DNA from 4 places in the Priestia sp. 53B2 genome. Region 1 is predicted to be linked to each of the others. Evidence: riboswitches for the same ligand, from Rfam matches in the RefSeq annotation. Region 1 holds a riboswitch; each other region holds the start of a gene.
The links. A riboswitch is a leader RNA that binds a small molecule or an ion and turns the genes downstream of it on or off. The one in region 1 is predicted to bind thiamine pyrophosphate.

Region 1 (5,593 bases):
GCACCTGCTCCTACAATCAGAACATGCTTTTCTTGAATTTGCTGCTGTCCGCCTTTTCCAATAGGTTGAAACAGTTCTTGGCGGGAATAACGATTAATCAACCGATACTCATCCCTTCTGTTGGACTGCTTGCCGTTGCATATTGTTTCTTTTCAATACGTCCTGCTTCAAATGCTGCTCTTCCTGCTTCAATCGCTAGCTTCATAGCACGAGCCATCTTCACAGGATCTTTTGCTCCTGAAACAGCTGTATTTAATAACACACCATCTGCTCCTAGCTCCATAGCTTGAGCTGCGTCTGAAGCCGTTCCAATACCTGCATCTACAATTACTGGAACAGTTGATTGTTCAATGATAAAACGCATGTTCAACGGATTAATAATACCTTGACCTGAACCGATAGGCGAAGCTCCTGGCATAATGGCATGTACCCCTAACTCCTCTAAACGACGCGCAAGTAAAACATCATCTGATGTGTAAGGTAAAACGGTAAAGCCCTCTTTTAACAGTTCTTCACTAGCTTTTAATGTTTCAACTGGATCAGGAAGCAGCGTTTTATCACATCCAATTACTTCTACTTTCACCATGTCACAAAGTCCAGAAGCCTTTGCTAATTTAGCAATACGTACGGCCTCTTCTGCATTTTTTGCTCCCGCAGTGTTAGGCAAAAGAGTGAAACGCTTCACATCAAGCGCTTCTAGTAAATTAGGCTGATTTTGATCAAAAATATCCATTCGTCTAACAGCAAATGTTAAAATTTCTGTTTCCGACTCTTCTACCGCTTGACGCTGAGTCGTAAAGTCCGGAAATTTCCCTGTTCCTAATAATAAACGTGAATTAAATGTATACTGTCCAATTTTTAACATACTCTTCATCCTCCTCCTACAAATGAAACGACTTCTAATGTATCTCCATCTTTTAAACTTGCATCACTATGTTCTTCTTTTTGTAAAATGTTCTTGTTTAGCTCAACAATTACCACTCGTTCATGCAGGTTCTGAGCCTGCAACAAGTGCTCGACCGTTTCAATTTCATCTCCAACAGTAACGGTCTTACCATTAATGATTAGATTCAATGAACTCCCTCCATTACTCTCGTTAGCTGAAATGATGTGAAAAATGAATGATTCGGCTTTTTCCCTAACAAAGCATCAGCCATAATTTTTCCAGTTGCAGCACTTAATAAAATACCGTTTCGGTAGTGGCCAAATGCCATGTGTAGATTCGCTATTTCAGGATGCTCTCCTAAATAAGGCCAGCCATCATTTGTTTGTGGACGAAGACCTGCCCATGCTTTTTCAAATGTGGCTTCTTTAATAGCTGGCAGAAGCGCAGAAGCTTTATTCAGCAAAAATTGAATACCCTGTGCAGAAACCGTCTTGGTAAAATCATGCTGTAGCTTAGTTGCCCCTATTACGATTCTTCCACCAGTCTTAGGCACTAAGTAAAAACCTTCATCTAAAAAAATCGTTTTAGAAAGCAGCGGCTTATGGCTTTGAAGAGCAATACACTCCCCTTTTACAGGAAACACCTGACCTAAATGTTCAGAAGAAATAAATCGTTTAGCCCATGAGCCTGCTGCAATAACTACTTTTTCTCCATAAAAAGAGCCTTTGGACGTCTGTACACCTTTTACTGTTTCATTTTCCATAATAAGAGAATGAACGTCACAGTATTCGAATACATCTGCTCCGTGATACAAGGCTCCATGAGCAAGAGCTTGCGTTAACTTAGCCGGAGCTAGCTGGCCGTCTCCCGGTATTGTAATGGCTCCGTATATGTCTGGAGAGAGCCCCGGTTCTAACAAACGCGCTTCTTTTACATCGATCCATCTTACATGTTCATCCCACCGGTGGTGCTGAGCGGCTTTTTTCTTTAATACGTGTGCATCTTCTTCTGTTACAGCGACTTTTAATAAGCCTTTTTGAATGAGCTCTATGTCGATAGCCGTTTTTTCTTTTAGTTCCTTCACCAGTTCAGGAAACATGCTTCTACTCTTAATAGCAAGGTCTAAAAGAGGGCCTTCTTCATCAATCTCAGCTTGAGCACCTAAAATACCAGCGGCTGCACTTGAAGCTTCACAACCAATTTGATTGCGCTCAAGAATAGCTACTGAAGCTCCTTGTTTTGACAGATGATAAGCGATAGAAGAGCTGATTATACCTCCTCCGATTAACAGTACATCATAATGCTGCTTCATTTTTTCCACCTCCAGATGTCCATATATGAGAATATTGTTTAATCGCTTTGAGGGGATCTTGCGAAAGCATGACACCAGACATCACAGCTATACCGTGTGCTCCTGTTTGAAGCACCTCTTTGGCATTTACAGGTGTAATCCCTCCAATGGCAATAACCGGTATCTGCACAGCGTCTACTACTTCTTTTAGTGCTGCTATCCCTCGACTTTTTAATCCTTTTTTTGAATGTGTTGAATAAATATGTCCGTATAGAATGTAGTGAGCCCCATCTTTTTCAGCTTCTAAAGCCTCTTCCACAGAGTGAACTGACTTTCCGACAATAAGAGAAGGAAATGCGTCTATAACAAACGAAACGTCTAAACTATGATAGGCAAGCTGTACGCCTTTTGCTTTTAAAGCATGCGCTACATCAACTCTGTCATTCACAATAATTTTAGAGCGACAAAATGGCAGGCTTTCTAGTAAACATTGAATCTGCTTTGCCGTTTTCTCTTTTTCTCTAATATGAACAGCGCCCGCAAAAGGCGCGATAGCCGTTAAAATTTTTTGAAGCTCTTCGATTGGCTGCTTATCTGTTGTAATGACATGAAATTTAGGAATATCCACATGATCGAAACCTTTCCATTCAGAATAAAGAGAAATTTCAATCACTTCGTCTTGTGTAGAGGGCTTTATTACATACAAAAAACCACTCTACAACGTAGAGTGGTTAGCATGCATCGTTATGTAAACATGATCGCCACTTCCCTACGCTGGTCCAAACCAGATCAGGTTCAAAGGGTCCGAAATACATTCGTCTCAGCTTCAAAAAGCTCCCCTAGTGATTGCTATTTATTGATTTTGTTTTCGCACTTAAAATTATAACACAACTAGATGTAAATACAATATCTCTTTATGCTCTTACGGCTCTCTTCCTTTTATAGATGTATCTTTTAAGCTTCTTTACTAAGAGGCCCGGCGCACCGCATCATTCTGCTTTTTATATGGTTAGTAATCGGTATAGTCGTCAAATTCTTCTTTGTCTTTTTCCTTTTTCCGATCCCATATAAACAGCAGGAGTAACATAATAAAAGTTAGAATATAAAAACCGTAAAAAATAAATGCCGCCACAACATTTATAAATAAAAATAAAAAACCGATGATCTGACCTGCAACAGCTACAATCAACAAAATGTATTTCCAAACTTCTGCTTTTCTATCCATTCTCTACTTCTCCGTCTTTTTGTTTTTCCCTACTAGAAACGTTCTCTTTACTTAAATAAAAACGTTCCTGCCAGTAAGCCGACTGTAAATAAACCAACTGTTCCAAATGCTGAAATCCCCACGTACGCCAACATTTTTCGATAAGATTTTTCTCGAATTAACTGTACGGTTTCCACACTAAACGTTGAAAAAGTGGTAAAGGCACCAAAAAAACCAATGCCAATCATTAAAAATATTGAATCATCATAAGCATGACTCGGGACCTTTTCATAATAACTACCGTAAAAAAGACCAAGCCCAGACGCACCGAGCAAGTTTACAAACAGCATTGATACTGGAAAAGGAGGGTTTGAAATTGTTTTTGTAACTTTTAAACCCAAAAGATATCGGCATATTCCTCCAGCTGCCCCGCCAAGTGCCAAGCTCACTATGCTCATTTACTTCACCTCATGTACTTTCACTAAATTTTCCCCTGCCGCTTCACCGCATAGAAAGCCTGCTAAAGCAAGAAGGATTCCACCTACTAAAGAGACAATGACATAAATGGCTCCCCCAAGTAAATGGTGCTGAGTGAGAGAAATGACGTCTCCTGCAAACGTTGAATACGTTGTAAAACCGCCGCACACGCCAACTCCTAGTCCAAGCTTTATCCATTCTTTTGGCTTTTTCCACGCAAAAAATCCTGTTAATAGGCCTAGTATGAAGCTTCCTAATAGGTTTTCAATTACCGTTCCTATTGGATAGCCCGTATATAATAAGGAAAGGTTCAGCAAATAACGTGCATATGTACCAGCGATAGCACCAAAGGCAATTGAGATTAAGTTTATGGCTTTCATCATATCGCTCCGTTTCATAAATTCTTCTTTAAGTGTACCATAAGGAATTTATTTCTACCTTAACATTTAACTATATGTTTATTGCACCAAAAGTCATGAAAAAATGAAAGAGAAAATCGTCGCATGAAACTTCCTTTTTACTCCTCTAATTTCCCTTAAAAATCCACTTAATCCAAATTTTAAAATCTTTCTGTATCCTTATGACAAACCGTGTATAGAAGGTATATTTCCCTTATTTTAAGTCACATTAATCGTATAAGTTTTTTTTGTTGACTTTTGCTGTGTTCTTGTTTAGTATCACAGAGTATCATTTCCTATCAGAATACTAGGGGGTTTAGAAAATGAAGAAATTTGCTGCACTTTTGTCGCTACTATTAGCTTTCACAGTTGTGCTTGCCGCATGCGGTTCTAGCTCAAAAAATGAAGCAAACAATGGAGACAATAAATCTTCACAAGAGGATTTATATAATAAAGTGAAAAAAGATGGTGTATTAACAGTTGGAACTGAAGGTACATACCCTCCGTTCACTTTTCATGATGACAAACAAAAGCTAACTGGGTTTGATGTAGAATTGGCTCAAGAAGTAGCTAAACGTCTTGGCGTAAAAGCTGAGTTCAAAGAAACACAGTGGGATGGCATGTTTGCAGGATTAGATGCTAAACGCTTTGACATGATTGCTAATGAAGTGGGTATTCGTGAAGATCGTCAAAAGAAATACGATTTCTCTGACCCATACATCCAGTCAGGCGCCGTATTAATTGTTCGTAAAGACGAAAAAGATATCAAATCATTTAAAGATTTAAAAGGAAAAAAATCAGCGCAGTCATTAACAAGTAACTATAAAGACATGGCTCAATCTTATGGTGCAAACATTACGAGTGCTGAAGGTTTTGCTCAAGCAGTAGAACTAATGAGCGCAAACCGTGTTGATGCTACAATCAACGATAAATTATCGTTCCTTGACTATAAGAAAAAGCACCCTAACGCACCTATCAAAATCGCGGATGAAAAATCCGATGGTGCTGCAAGCGGCTTTATGTTTAGAAAAGACAGCGGTAAGTTAGTGGATGAAGTAAACAAAGCATTGAAAGATATGAAAAAAGACGGAACATACGCAAAAATTTCCAAGAAATGGTTTGGCGAAGATGTTTCTCCTAAATAATATTTTTCCTGATGGAGAGCGATTGAATCAATTGATTTCAATCGCTCAATCATCTCTCTTACCAATGCTAAAGGGAGCTATTCAATATTCTATTCCACTAACATTAATCACGTTTGTACTCGGTATTATTTTAGCTGTCTTAACAGCCTTGGCTCGTTTATCATCTATAAAAGTTTTAAATATAATTGCGCG
Region 2 (5,593 bases), on a different contig from region 1:
CCAACAGAAGCGGCAATCCAATAAAAATCGTAAATAAAATAAACAACGCAAAAAACGCTCCACCGCCACTGGTTCCCGTTACGTATGGAAACTTCCATATCGCTCCTAGACCAATTGCTGCCCCAGCAGATGCTAAAATAAAACCGAGGCGTGAAGACCACTGATTTCCTTTACTCATATAATGTTACTCTCTCCTCTTCTAAACTCAAAACTCACCTGATTAGTACTGTACCATAAATGCAGAAGAAAATCATTCCCGTTTTACTTTTTTCTATAAAACGATATCTATATAGAATAGAAAAATGAAGAAGCAGCTGCTTCTTCATTTTAAGGTTGGTGTTTCTATTCAAAATTTATTCTCTGTACGATGATTCATCTCCACGGTAGGCTTCTTGATTTGAAATTTCTTCAATATGCATATGCCCTTCTCTCTCTAAACGAAGGACCGTACGCTCTGCATCTTCATAACTCTCGCACGTCACTTGTTTATATTCCATATCATCTTTATCTGTGTAAGCGACTAAATATGTTTCCATTTTAACTCCTCCTAATATAACCTGTATGTAACGTATGTTGCCTTTTTCGTTTATTTCTAAACATATAGGCTCCAAACATAAAGCCTAGCATACTATAATAGCGGAACTTCAATTTAAAAAAGTTGAATTTTTCATTATGCACCGATGCAACATGGAGGTTACACTTATGACATTTATTTTATCATTCGTACCAATTGTTGTTCCTTTTGGTATTTTAATTAGCTTAATTGCTTTTACAGCTGCTTTTTTACAATCAAAAGAGCATCATAAAAAGCTCTAGCTTACAAAAGCTAGAGCTTCTTTTTAAAAACGTCTATAGCGTTTAATGAGTCCCACAATAATGGCAATTGCTAATAAAACAACTGAAATGATGACAGTAATGACAATTGGCTGATTTCCACTTTGCTTCACTGCAATGGCAATATAAGCCCAAATAAAAACAAGCGGATAAACAGCGTCTCGGTTTTTTAATGTAAACATACTGCCCAGCGCACCTCCTACCAGCAGCATAATAATCGTCCATACTAACTCGTTTAGGCCAAACAAGTGCTGTATTCCATTTGCTTGAAATACGACAAACACATTGACAATAGTCGCAACAGAAATCCATCCAAGATAAAGCGAAATCGGCAGACGCATAAACCATGTCGTCATCCGAGAATGCTGAATAATGGAATATACAATCATTAATGTGCCTAAAATAAAGAGCATAACTAAAAGGGATAACTTATAGTAATCGTTTTGGAAAATAAAAATCCACGCACTATTTAACAAACAGTTTAGAAAAAACCAAATGCCGATACGTGCATATATTTCCTTTTGATCTTCTCTTGCAAAAAATTGGCGTATAACCCAAATGGTTAATAATAAATAAATAACGCCCCAGATAGCAAAGGCATAACCCGCTGGTGTAAACAACGTAGGAACTTGCGCAGAAGCTTCTCCCGTTGTTTTGCCTCCTATTGGAATAGCATTTGCTAAATAATTCACAAGCAGTGTAATAGCCAAGCCTACTGTATTTAATACAGCATACAAACGAAATTTCGCCATTTTGTTCTCTCCTTTCTTCTATTTATATGGGAATGTTTCGGAGACGAAAACGGCTCTTCCCTTCATTAATACCTCTTCTTCCCTAAAAATATGCATTTTTAAACAAAAATGATTAAAAATAGCTTTAAGAAGCTTCCTCTTTAAGAAATAAAAACGGTTAGCGCACATTTTCCTATAACGCTTTCTATTTTTCAGAATATATGGTAAGTTAAACATAGATTAATAGGAAGTCCACTAGGGGTGCCCACCGGCTGAGACAAGTTTTCTTGATCCCTTTGAACCTGATCTGGCTCATACCAGCGTAGGAAAGTGGCAATGTTCAGTTTTTTTACTGTCCTTTGCCACTCCGTTTATAAACGGAGTGTTTTTTATTTCCTTTATGTGCTTGTTTGTGACTTTCTCATAATTAAAGGAGGATTTTGATGTCATTTTCATCTCAATTAAGACAAGAAGCAAACTATATTTACGAAGCCATTTTTAACCATCCTTTTATTAAAGGAATTGCTGAAGGAAACGTGCCAAAAGAAGCGCTTATTCATTACGTTTCTCAAGATTACGAATACTTAACAGCATTTGTTCGCATTTACGGCGCTGCTTTAACGAAATGCCGCACGCGTACCGAAATGGAAGCCTTTAATGCCGGCATTTCTACGGTATTACATAGTGAAGTACACCCTCACAATAATTTTTGTGAAGTAGCAGGCGTACGTTATGAAGACCTTCACACTGAGACGCTTTCACCGACGGCCAGCCACTACATTAACCATATGACAAGTGTTGCGCATACAGGCAGCTTAGCAGAAATCATTGCAGTACTTCTTCCATGTCCATGGACGTACGTTGAAATTGGCCAGCGCATTACAGAACAAGTAAATCCATCTCCTTCTCATCCTTTTTATGAATGGATTCAGTTTTATAATAATGAAGAAATGAATGGCACAACACAATGGTTTTGTAACAAGCTTGATGAACTCGCCGAACAAGCGACTGAAGAAGAACGTAACCGTATGAAAGATCACTTCATCAAAAGCTGTGAACTCGAGTATTTATTTTGGGAAATGGCATATACCCAAGAAAAATGGCCGCTTTCTCAGCTTTCACTTTCAAAATAACGAAAAAGCCTCCTATCAGGAGGCTCTTTTATTTCAATAATTTTTTGATCATTTTCAAGTTTTGTTTTTCCGAAGGATAGCGGAATGACAAATCAAACTTGGTTGTTTGAGACAGCATGCTTTTAAAATGAGTAAATGTCTGAAAGCTGTCTTTTCCATGATATTGACCCGTGCCGCTTTCTCCCACTCCGCCAAACGGCAAATATGGCGTAGCGATATGCATAAGCGTATCGTTTATACAGCCTCCTCCAAATGAAAGACGCTCCGTTATGACGTTTTGCACATCTTCACTTTCTGTAAATAAGTAAAGAGCTAACGGCTTAGCTTTTTCTTGAACTTTATGAATGACTTCGTCTAGTGTTTCATATTCAATCATAGGAAGAATAGGCCCAAAGATTTCTTCTTGCATGACATCTGATGTCCAGCTTACTTCACTTAACACCGTAGGTTCTATTGTTAGCGTGTTTTTATTGTATCCGCCTCCAACTATAGCATTTCCGTCTTTTAAAAACTCAACTAGCCGAGTAAAATGGCGCTCACTGACAATACGGCCGTAGCGGTCGCTTTCAAGCGGATTACTACCGTAAAATTGAGAAATCGCTTCGCGAAGTTTCTCTATCAGCTGCGCTTTCACTTTTTTATGGACGAGCAAATAATCAGGAGCAACGCACGTTTGCCCTGCATTCATTCCTTTGCCAAACATAATTCGTTTTGCTGCAAGATCTAGATTTGCATCTTCATGTACAATGCACGGACTTTTCCCGCCTAGCTCAAGCGTGACTGGAATAAGCTGCTTCCCTGCTTCTTGCATAATAATTTTCCCTACATTTACACTTCCCGTAAAGAAAATATAATCAAGCGGCTGTTTTAAAAGCAGGCTTGTTGTGTCTACAGCGCCTTCAATCACCGTCACAAATGCTGGATCAAAAGCCTCAGCTAGTAATTCTTGTATAACGCGAGATACGCTAGGCGTTAATTCAGAAGGTTTTATAATCGCCGTGTTTCCAGCGGCAATCGCTCCTACTAAAGGAGACAGTGCTAATTGAAACGGATAGTTCCACGGAGCAATAATTAACGCGACTCCATACGGTTCAGGAACAATTTCCCCTTTAGATCCCACATGTGTTAAAGCGGTTTTTACTTTTTTAGGCTTCATCCATTTTGCTAAATGTTTAAGCGTAAATCGAATTTCCTCTAGTAAAATCCCAATTTCCGACGTGTAGGCCTCTACTTCAGATTTATTTAAATCTTGTTTTAAAGCATCCATAATTCTCTGCTCGTTTTGTTTGACTACGTCTCTTAGCTTATTCAGCGCTTGAATACGGCTGCTGATACTCTTTGTCTTTTGCGCATAGAAATACTGCTTTTGTGTAGAGACAATATGTTCAATGACCGTTTTATCTGTGATATAGAATCGCTCGTGGTTCATCTCTTTCATCTCCCTATAAACATTCGCTTTCAACTGTAGCAAGCAAGCTTTTTAATAGCTCAACTGCCTCACTTAAAGCTAGTGAATAATATCTCTGCGTCCCTTTTTGCTCAATTTGCACAAGCTTTTGATCGCGTAAAATTTTTAAATGATGAGAAATTGCCGGTCGTGATAGAGTAGACTCGTTTGCAATTTCATTAACGGTTAAAGGCTCTTTTTCGGCGAGCAGCAAAATAATATCTTGTCTTGCTGAATCACTTAGAGCCTGAAAAATAGGAATGCTGGCACGAAATAACTCGACTGCTTTTTCACTCATATATATTCTCCTTTATTTAATTTCTTGCGTTCTTCGGACAACGGATGTAAGCCACTTTCTTGGCACGAAGCGCAGGATGAACGTAGCAAGACGAAACTGTACTCCTGGTACGATAACCGTCTGCCCTTTCATAAATTTTTTATAGCCAACTTTCGTTACTGTTTCTACATCCATTGCACCGCTTTGAAAAAGCTTGGAGTTGCTTAGCTGGGCTCGGTCGCTAAAACCAGTTTTAGTTGGACCCGGGCATAGAGCACTTACCGTTACATTGGTACCTCTTAATTCGTTTTCAAGGGCCTCTGTGAAAGATAACACATACGCTTTCGTTGCGTAATATACCGTCATAAGTGGGCCTGGCATAAATGCAGCAACAGATGCAATGTTTAAAATTTTTCCGCGATTTCTTTTGACCATATCCGGTAAAAATAATTTTGTTAAATGAGTTAATGCTCGAATATTTAAATCAATCATGTTTAACTCTTCATCTAAAGCTGTTTCAATAAATTTGCCGTATAATCCAAAACCAGCATTGTTCACTAAATAATCAACGTGCATTTTTTTATTTTTAAGTTCTTTATATAATGACTGTATCTCTTCTTCTCTTGATAAATCCTTAACAACCGTTATGACTTCAATATTATAAGTAGATTTTAAATTCTCTCCAATAGCTGCTAGTTTATCAGCGCTTCTGGCAACTAAAATTACAGGATGCCCATCCTTTGCGAATTGATAAGCTAACTCTTTACCTATTCCTCCCGACGCACCGGTGATGAGCGCATAATGCTGTGACATAGTGTTCACTCCTTATGTTTATATGTTCAAGAACTTAAACATTTAAACTTATCTTATAGGGTTCATTTTTTCCCGTCAACTGTTTTCTATACTCTCCTTTTCTTTTGTGTTTTCCATTTTTGCCATTTGTGCATTTCTGTACATTTTTTTACAAAATATGCGTTTTCTTTACATAGAAGGCTAATGTCGTCTAGTTTTGACAACCTTTGTCACCTAGCAGGAAAACAAGTGAAGATATGGTGAATACAACATACAACAAATAATCCATTACATAGTTGGATGAAAATAGATAAGGGAGGAAATGAAAAATGATGGAGACATATACAATTAAAAAAGTAAGTGATCAATTAGAGGTAGA
Region 3 (5,593 bases), on a different contig from region 1:
TTATGGAGATGCTTTTATGCAGTCACAGCTTGTTAGCGTGATGACCGCTGATTTTTTTGTTTTAACGTGGCTTTCTTACTCCGTTATGACAAAAGAAAGGATAGCATCCCGGCCTTACCTTCTTTTATGTTTCATTCCAGTTGCGGGCCCTTTTCTTATTTTGTTACTGCTTCCCCGCCAAGATGTTAGAGAAGAAAAACTTTAAATAAAAGTCTTGCGTTCCATTCATTATTCCGTTATAATCATTTCTTGTACGATGAAAGTTGATTAATTAGAAAACATTTATATATCGGCATCTTATTTACATTTGTTATACATACCTGCGCTGTGCGTATACTCATGTTGTCTTAAACCTTTGAGTGTTAAAAGGGAGCTCAAAATTTAGCTGCAGATAGCACGCCCTTCTTGGGACGCTAAACCCGGCTATGAGGGCACCCACCTAGTAGATCTGGGTATTTAAGACACTTAGGGTTACGGCAGTGCGGGCTTATTTTTTAGTTAGCTGTAGCTAGCTTTTTTTATTTTTCAATTTATTAGTTTACATAATTATTTTATTGTTAACTTACTTTTTTTTAGACATGTATGTTTTATTTATCTTCGATTGAGGAACACAAAAAGTAATAAAGGAGATGGATAAAATGAATGAACAAAAAATTGCTAAAAAAGTAAACGAAGTATTAGAAGGAAATCGTGTAGGTACATTAGCTACAGTTGTAAACAACAAACCCCACTCTCGCTATATGACATTCTTTAGCGATGAAGATGGTATCGCTCTTTACACACCAACAAATATCAATACACATAAGGCAGAAGAAATCGAAGCCAATCCGAACGTGCACGTACTATTGGGCTACAGCGGCGAAGGATATGGCGATCAATACTTAGAATTATCTGGGACAGCTGTTCTTCGTACTGGTGATCAATTAAAAGGGCGTATATGGAACGATCACATGAAAGAATGGTTTGACGGTCCAAATGACCCTGAGTATGTTGTTCTTGAAATTACGCCGAACGAAATTCGCTTCATGAATGAAGGCGAAGAAACTCCTCAAACTGTTCAGCTATAATAAAAAAGCGCACACTGTGCGCTTTTTTTATTTTCCTACCGCTTCTTTCAATTGAGCTGCTTTTTCTTTTGGAGAAGCTGCTAAGCTAATCGCGGTAATAATAGAAACGCCATCTGCACCTGCTTCTACTACTTGTTTGGCATTTTCAGGTGTGATGCCACCGATTCCTACAATTGGAAAGTCAATATTCTGGTTTCGTACTTCTTCAATTAATTTTGTACCTTGCACTGCTTTTGCATCTTTTTTTGTAGAAGTAGGAAAAACAGGTCCCATTCCTACATAATCCGCTCCGTCTTTTATCGCTTGCTGCAGCTCTTGTATATTATGAACAGAAACGCCCACAATTCCTTTTCCTATTTTCTCTCGAACAATATGCGCTTTTTCATCTTCTTGTCCAATATGAACGCCATCTGCTTGTAAGCGGATCGCTAAGTCAAGATCATCATTCACGATAAAAGGAACGCTATGCTGCTGACAAATTTGCTGAAGTTCTTTCGCCAGCTGATATTTCGCTTCTCCTGTTAAGGCACCCTCGCCTTTTTCACGGAATTGAAACACGGTAACGCCGCCTTCAATTGCTTCTTTCAACACTTCTCTCGGATCTTTTGTACAGTTATTGCTGCCCATTATAAAATAAACTTGCAGCAGCTTTTTGATTTCTTCGTTTGTCATTTTCCGGCTCCTTTTAACGTTGATGTACTCTTGCATATGATTCAATATCCTGCCCGGATAAAAGATGAAGCTGGTTTAACAGCTCAATTTGAAAGCTTCCCGGCCCTTCTTCACCTTTTTTCGCTGCGGCGATCTCACCTGCCACTCCGTAAAAACTTAAAGCAGCAACGCTTGCCTCGACATATTCTTTTTCTACAGCAGCGAAAGCTCCTATTATTGATGTCAGCAGACATCCAGTCCCCGTCACTTTCGTAAATAACGGGTGACCGTTGTCTACTGTATACGTTGTGTTTCCATCTGTGATTACATCCTGTTTACCCGTGATAACAATCACTGTATCTAATTTGTTCGCTGCTTTCTCAGCAAGTTCAATGACGTCTCCTTGCCCTTCTAATGAATCAACGCCTTTAATGAGCCATGACTCGCCTACTACATTCGCAACTTCAGCAGCGTTACCACGAATAACTGCAATATTTAATTCTTCTACAAGCTGACCTGCTACTTCTGTACGAAACGGTGTCGCTCCGGCTCCTACAGGATCGAAAATAACCGGCACGCCATTTTCATTTGCTGATTTTCCTGCTATTCTCATCGCTTCTACTTCTTGAGCCGTCAGTGTACCCATATTTAAGACAAGCGCTCCGGCGATTCGTGCCATGTCAGCCACTTCTTCCTTCGCATAAGCCATAACAGGTGAAGCTCCTAGTGCAAGCAGTCCATTTGCAGTAAAATTGGTTACCACAACATTCGTAATATTATGAACAAGCGGACTTGTATCTCTTACTTTTTCTAATTGAGCTGAAATTTTACTAATATCCATATTCTCTCACTCTTTTCATTTAGTTTTAACACTGCAAAAAAAAGACAAAAAGCACCTTGCATGCGCAAAGTGCTTTGGTATGTACTCACATTCCCTGCGCTGGCATTATCCAACAGGTTCAAATGGTCAACAGGCGTCCCTGTACTCTCAGCCTGCCCCGCGCAAGCTCCCATACTATTCTTGTTACGTTTAAAGTTTACTATTAACCTTTTTTATTTGCAACCATTTCACTGTTTTGCCGATAAAATAAATCTTCTCTATAGGCTGAGTGGCGTTGTAAACCTTACACCTTTCCTAAAAGAATACTCAAAAGACCTCCAGTAAGTTACTGGAGGTCTTCTATTCCCTAAGAATTCTATCATTTTTTCCTTATGGTTATTTCTCTTAAACCGCTTGATTTCTCACAGCTGTTTTTCTGTCCTTCCCTGCTCTTAAAGATAAAAGAAAACAAAGCAGCAGTACAAGTGCAGCTGATACGTACGGATAATTAATGTTTATATCAAAGAGAAAGCCTGCTACAACGGGTCCAATAATATTCCCAAGACTTGTATAAGCAGAATTTAGTCCGGCTATATATCCTTGGTCGTCTTGTGCCATCATCGACATTTGCGTGCTGATTGCCGGACGTAAAATATCTGTTGCTAGAAAGACGATGAACGTCACAACAATAATAAGCCAGTACGTGTGCACAAATAGCGTAAGTAAAATAAAAAGTCCCGTCATCATCAAGCAAAACGAAATCACTCTTTTTTCACCAAACTTATTTAAAATCCAGCCAAAAATCGTAACCTGCACTACAGCCCCCGCAATAGAGCCAAACGTAATAACAAACGCAATATCTTTTGGCGTAAAGCTAAATTTATGATCAACAAATAGTGAAAAAATCGTTTCATAATTGGATAATCCAAACGATGTCACAAAAACAATAATTAAACTTAAAAAATAAGGTTCTTTATAGGAATTCATAAGCTGCAGTAGCAGCCGATCTTCTTTTGGATTCTCATTGTTTGAAACAGCATGATTTTGTACAGGACGAGACTCTGGCAAAACAAAAAGCGTAATCACTGCAGCCAAGCCTCCTGCTACTGCGGCCATATAAAATGGTACACGCATGCCGTATTCAGCTAAAAAGCCTCCGATACCGGGCCCAATAATAAATCCTGTTGTAATTGCGGCCGTCACATAGCCCATTCCTTTAGCGCGTTCTTTAGCAGACGTCACGTCCGCTGTATAAGCCATAACAGCAGGCATAATAAGCGCGGCCCCGACTCCGCCTAACATTCTCGATACAAATAATAAAAGAGGTGTACTCACTGAACCAAAGAACCATTCAGACAAGGCAAAAACAATCATTCCCGCTACAATAATTTTCTTTCTTCCTAACGAATCTGATAACCGCCCCGCTAAAGGTGAAAACAGAAATTGAGTTAGTGAAAACACCGCTACTAAAAGCCCCATCACGCTGCCGTTGATATGAAGCTCCGTCATATATGTTGGCATAATTGGAATCACGAGACCGATTCCTGTAAAAATAATAAAAATATTTAGCATGAGCAGCAAAATCGCCGCTCGATTTCTTAACAATAATGACATATAAACCTCCTGATTTCAAAAATACTGAACGTTCGGTCTATAAAAATACAAAATAATGAGGGATTACTCATTACCGCAATAAGCATCCCCGATTATTTAAGAAGACCTTGCTATAATTCCGTTTAAAAATACATCGATTGCTGAATGGTAGAGCTGCAGGGCATTTTCCGTGTTCGTTTTTCGAGACATGCGGCTCATTCCAACAAACAGCCCTTCTAAAACTACTGCAAGCTGTTCTGCATTTTTAGGAGAAAACTCTCCTTCATCAATGCCTTTTTGCAAAAGTTCCCGGTTAAACTCCAAGTGTCGTTTCACCATCTCATCAATTCGCTCTTCGATGTCGCTGCCCTTTTCCTCGTTGTTAAAAAACTCATCGGCGGCTTTCGTAAGAGGATGATTCAAATCATCTAAAATGATTTGCTCCGCAATTCCAAAAAGCTTATCTCTTGTTGTTTTGTAAAGAGACTCTCTTTCTTTCCAGTTTCGTTCCCACTCGAGATTCCATTCGTCTATTAAATAGAGAAAAAGCCCTTCTTTACTTTTAAAGTGATAATAAATATTTCCTTTACTGCTTCCCGTAGCTTCTACAATTTCCTCAATAGATGTAGCTTTATAGCCTTTTTGAGAAAACAATGCTTTAGCGGCATCTGCCACTTTTCTTTTGGTTTGTTCACTTTGAAGCTTTTTTTTATTCAAGCTATTTCCACCGCCCCGCACATTTATTATTTATACTGAACATTCGTTTTGTATTATCTGACACCTATACTACATAGGAAAAACCTTTTTGTCTAGTGAGAGAACCTAGTTTATACCTTTTTATATGAATTATGACAACACAAAAAACAAAGAGGTTGAGACATAACTAAATCAATCCAATCTAAAGACACACAAACGGGATAAATGATGGGGTATGAATCACTTGTTACACCGCTGTCGATTTCCGTGCAAGACTTCGCTTTCCGCGGGCCGCCGCTGAGCCTCCTCGTCGCTTCAGCTCCTGCCGGAGTCTTCGCCTTGCCCTACAATCAACAGCTAGAAGCCACTACATATATGAAACCTACGTTCACCATAACTATGAAAAAATCCGAACGATGAATCAAGATTCTTCATCAAGAATCTTGATTCATCGTTCGAATCTTCTTTGACTAAAATACTTTTGTTCCAACCTCTTTTAATCAATCATTCAATTTCTTTGTCATAAATACACTGTATGGATCTTCTTTGTAGGTAGAAAACGGTTCGCACTCGTAAAATCCAAAACTCGCGTATAGCTTTCTAGCCGGTTCAAAAGCGGGTGCGGATCCTGTTTCTAAGCTTAAGCGTAAGTACCCTCGTTTTTGTGCTTCATTTATTATGTACTGCAGCAGCTCTCTAGCAATTCCTTTTCGCAAATGGGCGGTAGCTGTTCGCATCGATTTAATTTCTCCGTGGTGCTCATCTA
Region 4 (5,593 bases), on a different contig from region 1:
ACGATTCATCGTTCGGATCTTTCTTCAACTAAAATGCTTTTGTCCTAGCCACTGCCTCTTGTTGATAGAAACACTTAATGCAGCGCCTTACCGAAGAATGGGATGATTCAACGATAATATGCTGACAATTTTGCTGAACAAATAATAACTTTTGTTCAAGCTGCTTAATTTGTTCTTTAAGCTGTTCTACTTCATTATTGATAGATATTTGAACCACTGTTAACAAACTCTTTAGCTTTTTCTTTCATTCCTTCTTTTCTTACTTCGTTTACATCTTTTTCATTTTCTTGAGCCATGTTACGAATATCTTGAGAAATACGCATCGAACAGAATTTAGGTCCACACATTGAACAGAAATGGGCTGTTTTAGCACCTTCAGCGGGAAGTGTTTCATCGTGATATTCTTTTGCGCGCTCTGGATCTAGTGACAGGTTAAATTGATCATTCCATCTAAATTCAAATCTTGCTTTAGACAGCGCGTTATCGCGTTTTTGTGCTCCTGGATGGCCTTTTGCTAGGTCAGCGGCATGCGCAGCAATTTTATAGGTGATAACCCCTTCTCGAACGTCTTCTTTATTCGGCAGACCTAAATGTTCTTTTGGTGTTACGTAGCAAAGCATAGCTGTCCCAAACCAGCCAATCATTGCAGCCCCAATACCTGATGTAATATGGTCATAGCCTGGAGCGATGTCGGTTGTAAGCGGTCCAAGAGTATAGAAGGGAGCTTCTTGGCATATTTCCATTTGTTTATCTACGTTTTCTTTGATGAGGTGCATAGGGACATGTCCAGGACCTTCAATCATAACTTGAACATCGTGTTTCCAAGCAATTTTAGTTAATTCACCAAGCGTTTCTAATTCACCGAACTGTGCCTCATCATTAGCATCTGCAATGGAACCAGGACGTAGCCCATCGCCAAGCGAAATAGAAATATCGTATGCTTTACAGATTTCACAGATTTCTTCAAAGCGAGTATATAAAAAGTTCTCTTCATGATGAGCTAAACACCACTGCGCCAAGATGGATCCTCCGCGTGAAACAATACCTGTCGTACGTTTCGCTGTCAGAGGAATATAGCGTAAAAGAACACCTGCGTGAATAGTAAAATAATCAACACCTTGTTCTGCTTGTTCAATTAATGTATCGCGATATGCTTCCCACGTTAGATCTTCTGCTACGCCTTTTACTTTTTCAAGCGCTTGGTAAATAGGAACGGTCCCTACAGGAACAGGCGAGTTGCGGATAATCCATTCGCGTGTTGTGTGGATATCCTTTCCTGTTGATAAATCCATAATTGTATCGGCTCCCCAACGCGTTGCCCATGTCATTTTTTCTACTTCATCTTCAATAGCTGAACGAATAGCTGAATTTCCGATATTAGCATTAATTTTCACGTGGAATTTGCGGCCGATAATCATCGGTTCGCTCTCAGGGTGATTGATATTATTAGGGATAATGGCACGTCCTCTTGCTACTTCTTCACGCACGACTTCAGGATCCATCTGTTCACGAATAGCGATAAATTCCATTTCGGGTGTGATGATTCCTTTTTTCGCATAGTGCATTTGCGTTACATTTTGATTTTTTTTCGCGCGCAAAGGTAAACGATTAGTGATAAAGCGCTCGTACTGGTCTCTTGGATCACCATCATAATAACCGTTATCCTGTGGCTGAACCGTACGGCCTTGATATGTTTCTACATCGTTTCGTTCTGCAATCCACTTTTCGCGCAGAGCCGGTAATCCTTTTTGTAAATTAATTTCATAACAGGGATCTGTATAAACACCGCTCGTGTCGTATACACGTACGGGACTATTTTCTTCTTCACCAAAAGATCCTGTAGTAGGAGACTGATGAATTTCACGCATAGGCACTTTAAGGTCTTCTCTGGATCCTTGGACATATACTTTGTGACTGTTTGGAAAAGGCTTTTTCATAGAAACTGATACATTTTGTTTTGACATTACATATTCCTCCGGTTTCGCATAAAGTGTAGCTATACCGAACCATAAAAAAATCGGGTTCTGTGATAGACAGAACCCGATGGAATAGGCGAAAAAAGAATAAACATATACTATTCTTTTTAAGACTACTTCCCTCCGCTGGTATAACCCAAATCAGGTTCAAAGGGTTAAAGAGTTTTATTGCACTCTTCTCTCAGCCTGAGCTATCAGACACCCCTAGTAGAAATAACATTCAAATTATTCAATTTACGGCTTAAGTTTACCATCATTCGGTAAAAAATCAACCCTTAAATAAAAAAAGCTAGACAATTAACGTTGTCTAGCAGCATCGATTGCAATCACAATAGCTGTAATAATGTGCATGATAAACCCTAAAAATGGAATCCAAGCAACCAGTGAAGTAACAATCCCTAGTATGTTTCCATACGCAGATAACCCTCGTCTATTAGCTAAAATGAGTGTGATAGCATGAAGAATAAATCCAATAAAAAGAGGAGTATAACTAAAGCCCATAACAATCCCCGCGCCAATTAAAGGAATTCCCAGCAAGGCTTCATACCCAGCAGTGACCCATTTCATTGTACGTACATTTCCATTCATAGTAAAAAGCCTCCTAAAAAAGATACTACTATATACGAGAAAAGAGAGAAAAAAGTTTCAAATTACTTAGGGGATATGTCGTATAAGCAAGCGCTAGTTGATTAAAATGATAGATGACAGTAAAGGGGATGGAAAAAACATAATGATTTAGTCATTTTTTCACACTAAAGAAAAATAGTCTAGATGATTCATTTTTAGCTAAGGGACCGGAATTTATACCGAACATAGTGACTACTTTCTAAAATAAATAAAAGCTGATATCGTGTTTTTTGATTATAGCATGTAAGGTTTTTATTACAAATTATTAAAGATTCTTATCTTTTTGCAAATACACATTGTATTTCATAGTTTTAACAATTATGATAAAAAAGCAAGTGTCAAAATAGGAAAATAGTTGAGCATGTAAAACGAAGCGATAAGCTTATTAATTTGAAAGAAAGGCAAGGTACATAGCTTTATGTGGGAAATTATTGTAGCAATCATTTTAGGGATTGTAGAAGGTTTAACAGAGTTTGCTCCTGTTTCGTCAACTGGGCATATGATTATTGTGGATGACCTGTGGTTAAATTCAAAAGAATTATTTTCATCTCCAGTAGCTAATACATTTAAAATTGTTATTCAGCTAGGGTCGATCTTAGCAGTAGTAGTTATTTTTAAAGATCGTTTTATTAATTTATTAGGATTGGGAAAAAAGCCAGCTGCTCCAATTGGACCGACAAATCGCTTGAATTTAATGCAGGTAATTGTTGGTCTATTACCCGCAGGAGTGTTAGGACTTTTGTTTGATGATTACATTGATGAACATTTGTTTTCTTTAAATACGGTGCTAATTGGCTTAGTAGTCGGAGCTGTATTAATGATTCTAGCAGATTTGTTTGGACCTAAACGTCCGCGTGTAGAGACGGTGGACCAAATGTCTTATGGACAAGCACTGGGTATAGGGCTGTTTCAATGTATTGCTCTTTGGCCAGGTTTTTCTCGTTCAGGCTCAACGATTTCAGGAGGAGTTCTTCTTGGAATGAGCCATAAGGCAGCGGCAGATTTTACATTTATTATGGCAGTGCCAATCATGGCAGGAGCAAGTGGACTTTCATTGGTTAAAAACTGGCAGTATTTCACATCAGATGCACTACCATTTTTTATTGCTGGTTTTATCAGCGCCTTTATTTTTGCGCTGGTATCTATTCGCTTTTTCCTGAAATTAATTAATCGTATCAAATTAGTACCATTTGCACTGTATCGAATTGTGTTAGCAGCTATTCTATATTTTGTATTTTTATAAAATAAACACGCGTGTTCTTTAGTCCCTTAAACGTCTAATAGAGACTCAAAGAGCAAGAAAAAGCTATTGCAATGTTGCAATAGCTTTTTTGCATAAATATATATTATCGCCTTTTGAAAGCGTTTTATAAACATGGGTATTGACAAAACGTGTCGAAAAATAGTAAATTAATATTTGTGCAGTATAAAGTTAAGTAAAAGTAAGACTTCTGTTTAGTTTTATTGACTGTAAAAAACGTATGACAACGTATAGATCGTTTTAATTTTATAAAAACTGAATAATAAGCTTAATCGTATAGAGCGGGGGAATCATTATCGGCAGTAAAGCTGCCTTGGGGTGAATCCTTACAAAAGGTAGGAAACTCTCAATTCCGAATCCGACAGTTAACCCCGTTTGCTTTATTGAGAGAAAGAGCCCAAAATAGCGTAAGTAAAAGGCTGTTCTTTCTTAAGAATAGTCTTTTTTTGTTTTTTCAGAAAAGTATATACAAATGTCATACATCTTTGGGGAGGTACATCTATGAAAAAAATTCGTTTTGGTTTGGCTACGCAGATTTTTACCGGATTAATCCTCGGTGTTCTTGTAGGGGTAATTTGGTTTAACGATCCACGTGTAGTAACATACCTACAGCCGCTAGGAGACCTATTTTTAAGATTAATTAAGATGATTGTTATTCCAATTGTTATCTCAAGCTTAGTCGTTGGAGTTGCAGGAGCAGGGAGCGGTAAACAGGTCGGAAAGCTCGGCGTTAAAACCATTCTCTATTTTGAAATTATTACGACTTTTGCAATTGTAATCGGTGTATTGGTTGCTAATATTTTTCATCCTGGGCAAGGTGTAGACATTCATTCAGCACAGAAGAGTGATATTTCACAATACGTTGAAACTTCCGAACAGCAAGAAGGAAAGTCAGTGGCTGAAACTTTCTTACACATTGTTCCGACAAACTTTTTCCAGTCAATTGTTGAAGGTGACATGCTAGCAATTATTTTCTTTACAGTGTTATTTGCACTTGGAGTAGCGGCAATTGGGGAAAAAGGAAAGCCAGTTGTACAATTCTTCGACGGCGTTTCTCACGCAATGTTTCACGTGGTAAATCTTGTAATGAAAGTGGCTCCAATTGGTGTATTTGCTTTAATTGGTGTAACAGTTTCAAAATTCGGCTTAGAGTCACTCCTTTCATTAGGAAAGCTTGTTATCTTAGTTTACTTAGCGTTAATTTTCTTCCTGCTTGTTGTATTAGGAGGAATTGCGAAATGGGCAGGAATTAACATTTTCCACTTATTCCGCTATATGAAAGATGAACTTTTGTTAGCATACAGTACATCTAGTTCTGAAACAGTTCTTCCGCGTATTATGGAAAAACTTGAAAAGATGGGCTGTCCAAAAGCTATCGTATCGTTCGTTGTACCAATTGGTTATACATTTAACCTAGATGGTTCTGTTCTTTATCAAGCGATTGCAGCGTTATTCTTAGCGCAGGTGTACGGTATTGATTTAACGATCGTTCAACAGCTGACGCTCATTCTTGTATTGATGGTTACATCTAAAGGAATGGCTGCAGTGCCAGGAACATCATTTGTTGTATTACTGGCTACTCTTGGAACAATCGGTGTTCCGGCAGAAGGATTAGCCTTCATTGCTGGAGTAGACAGAATCATGGATATGGCACGTACGGTTGTTAACTTAGTAGGAAACACACTAGCAGCAATTGTAATGTCTAAATCAGAAGGCAAATTTGACCCTA

Region 2: another riboswitch for thiamine pyrophosphate. It lies ahead of tenA (thiaminase II); the one in region 1 lies ahead of ACN6NE_RS13780 (thiamine phosphate synthase).
Region 3: another riboswitch for thiamine pyrophosphate. It lies ahead of thiM (hydroxyethylthiazole kinase); the one in region 1 lies ahead of ACN6NE_RS13780 (thiamine phosphate synthase).
Region 4: another riboswitch for thiamine pyrophosphate. It lies ahead of thiC (phosphomethylpyrimidine synthase ThiC); the one in region 1 lies ahead of ACN6NE_RS13780 (thiamine phosphate synthase).

Annotation. Positions count from the first base shown of each region.
Region 1 covers NZ_JBLZXA010000018.1:66,344-71,936, reverse strand. Annotated here, with positions in the region: gene ACN6NE_RS13800 (thiazole biosynthesis adenylyltransferase ThiF) at 1-101, opposite strand, end outside; gene ACN6NE_RS13795 (thiazole synthase) at 98-865, opposite strand; gene thiS (sulfur carrier protein ThiS) at 871-1,074, opposite strand; gene thiO (glycine oxidase ThiO) at 1,071-2,198, opposite strand; gene ACN6NE_RS13780 (thiamine phosphate synthase) at 2,182-2,805, opposite strand; TPP riboswitch at 2,927-3,028, opposite strand; gene ACN6NE_RS13775 (hypothetical protein) at 3,187-3,402, opposite strand; gene crcB (fluoride efflux transporter CrcB) at 3,450-3,839, opposite strand; gene ACN6NE_RS13765 (fluoride efflux transporter FluC) at 3,840-4,256, opposite strand; gene ACN6NE_RS13760 (amino acid ABC transporter substrate-binding protein) at 4,580-5,401, shown strand; gene ACN6NE_RS13755 (amino acid ABC transporter permease) at 5,385-5,593, shown strand, end outside.
Region 2 covers NZ_JBLZXA010000027.1:300,572-306,164, reverse strand. Annotated here, with positions in the region: gene ACN6NE_RS22035 (sodium-dependent transporter) at 1-178, opposite strand, end outside; gene ACN6NE_RS22030 (hypothetical protein) at 354-536, opposite strand; gene ACN6NE_RS22025 (TspO/MBR family protein) at 840-1,586, opposite strand; TPP riboswitch at 1,813-1,911, shown strand; gene tenA (thiaminase II) at 2,009-2,698, shown strand; gene ACN6NE_RS22015 (aldehyde dehydrogenase) at 2,727-4,127, opposite strand; gene ACN6NE_RS22010 (ArsR/SmtB family transcription factor) at 4,141-4,443, opposite strand; gene ACN6NE_RS22005 (SDR family NAD(P)-dependent oxidoreductase) at 4,456-5,235, opposite strand; gene ACN6NE_RS22000 (helix-turn-helix domain-containing protein) at 5,544-5,593, shown strand, end outside.
Region 3 covers NZ_JBLZXA010000027.1:316,717-322,309, reverse strand. Annotated here, with positions in the region: gene ACN6NE_RS22120 (hypothetical protein) at 1-205, shown strand, start outside; RNA gene ssrS (6S RNA) at 315-492, shown strand; gene ACN6NE_RS22110 (pyridoxamine 5'-phosphate oxidase family protein) at 639-1,067, shown strand; gene thiE (thiamine phosphate synthase) at 1,095-1,739, opposite strand; gene thiM (hydroxyethylthiazole kinase) at 1,753-2,559, opposite strand; TPP riboswitch at 2,634-2,742, opposite strand; gene ACN6NE_RS22095 (MFS transporter) at 2,944-4,152, opposite strand; gene ACN6NE_RS22090 (TetR/AcrR family transcriptional regulator) at 4,249-4,848, opposite strand; gene ACN6NE_RS22085 (GNAT family N-acetyltransferase) at 5,328-5,593, opposite strand, start outside.
Region 4 covers NZ_JBLZXA010000016.1:30,702-36,294, forward strand. Annotated here, with positions in the region: gene ACN6NE_RS13265 (hypothetical protein) at 29-217, opposite strand; gene thiC (phosphomethylpyrimidine synthase ThiC) at 195-1,964, opposite strand; TPP riboswitch at 2,078-2,192, opposite strand; gene ACN6NE_RS13275 (hypothetical protein) at 2,274-2,564, opposite strand; gene ACN6NE_RS13280 (undecaprenyl-diphosphate phosphatase) at 3,022-3,846, shown strand; cyclic di-AMP (ydaO/yuaA leader) riboswitch at 4,120-4,259, shown strand; gene ACN6NE_RS13285 (cation:dicarboxylate symporter family transporter) at 4,366-5,593, shown strand, end outside.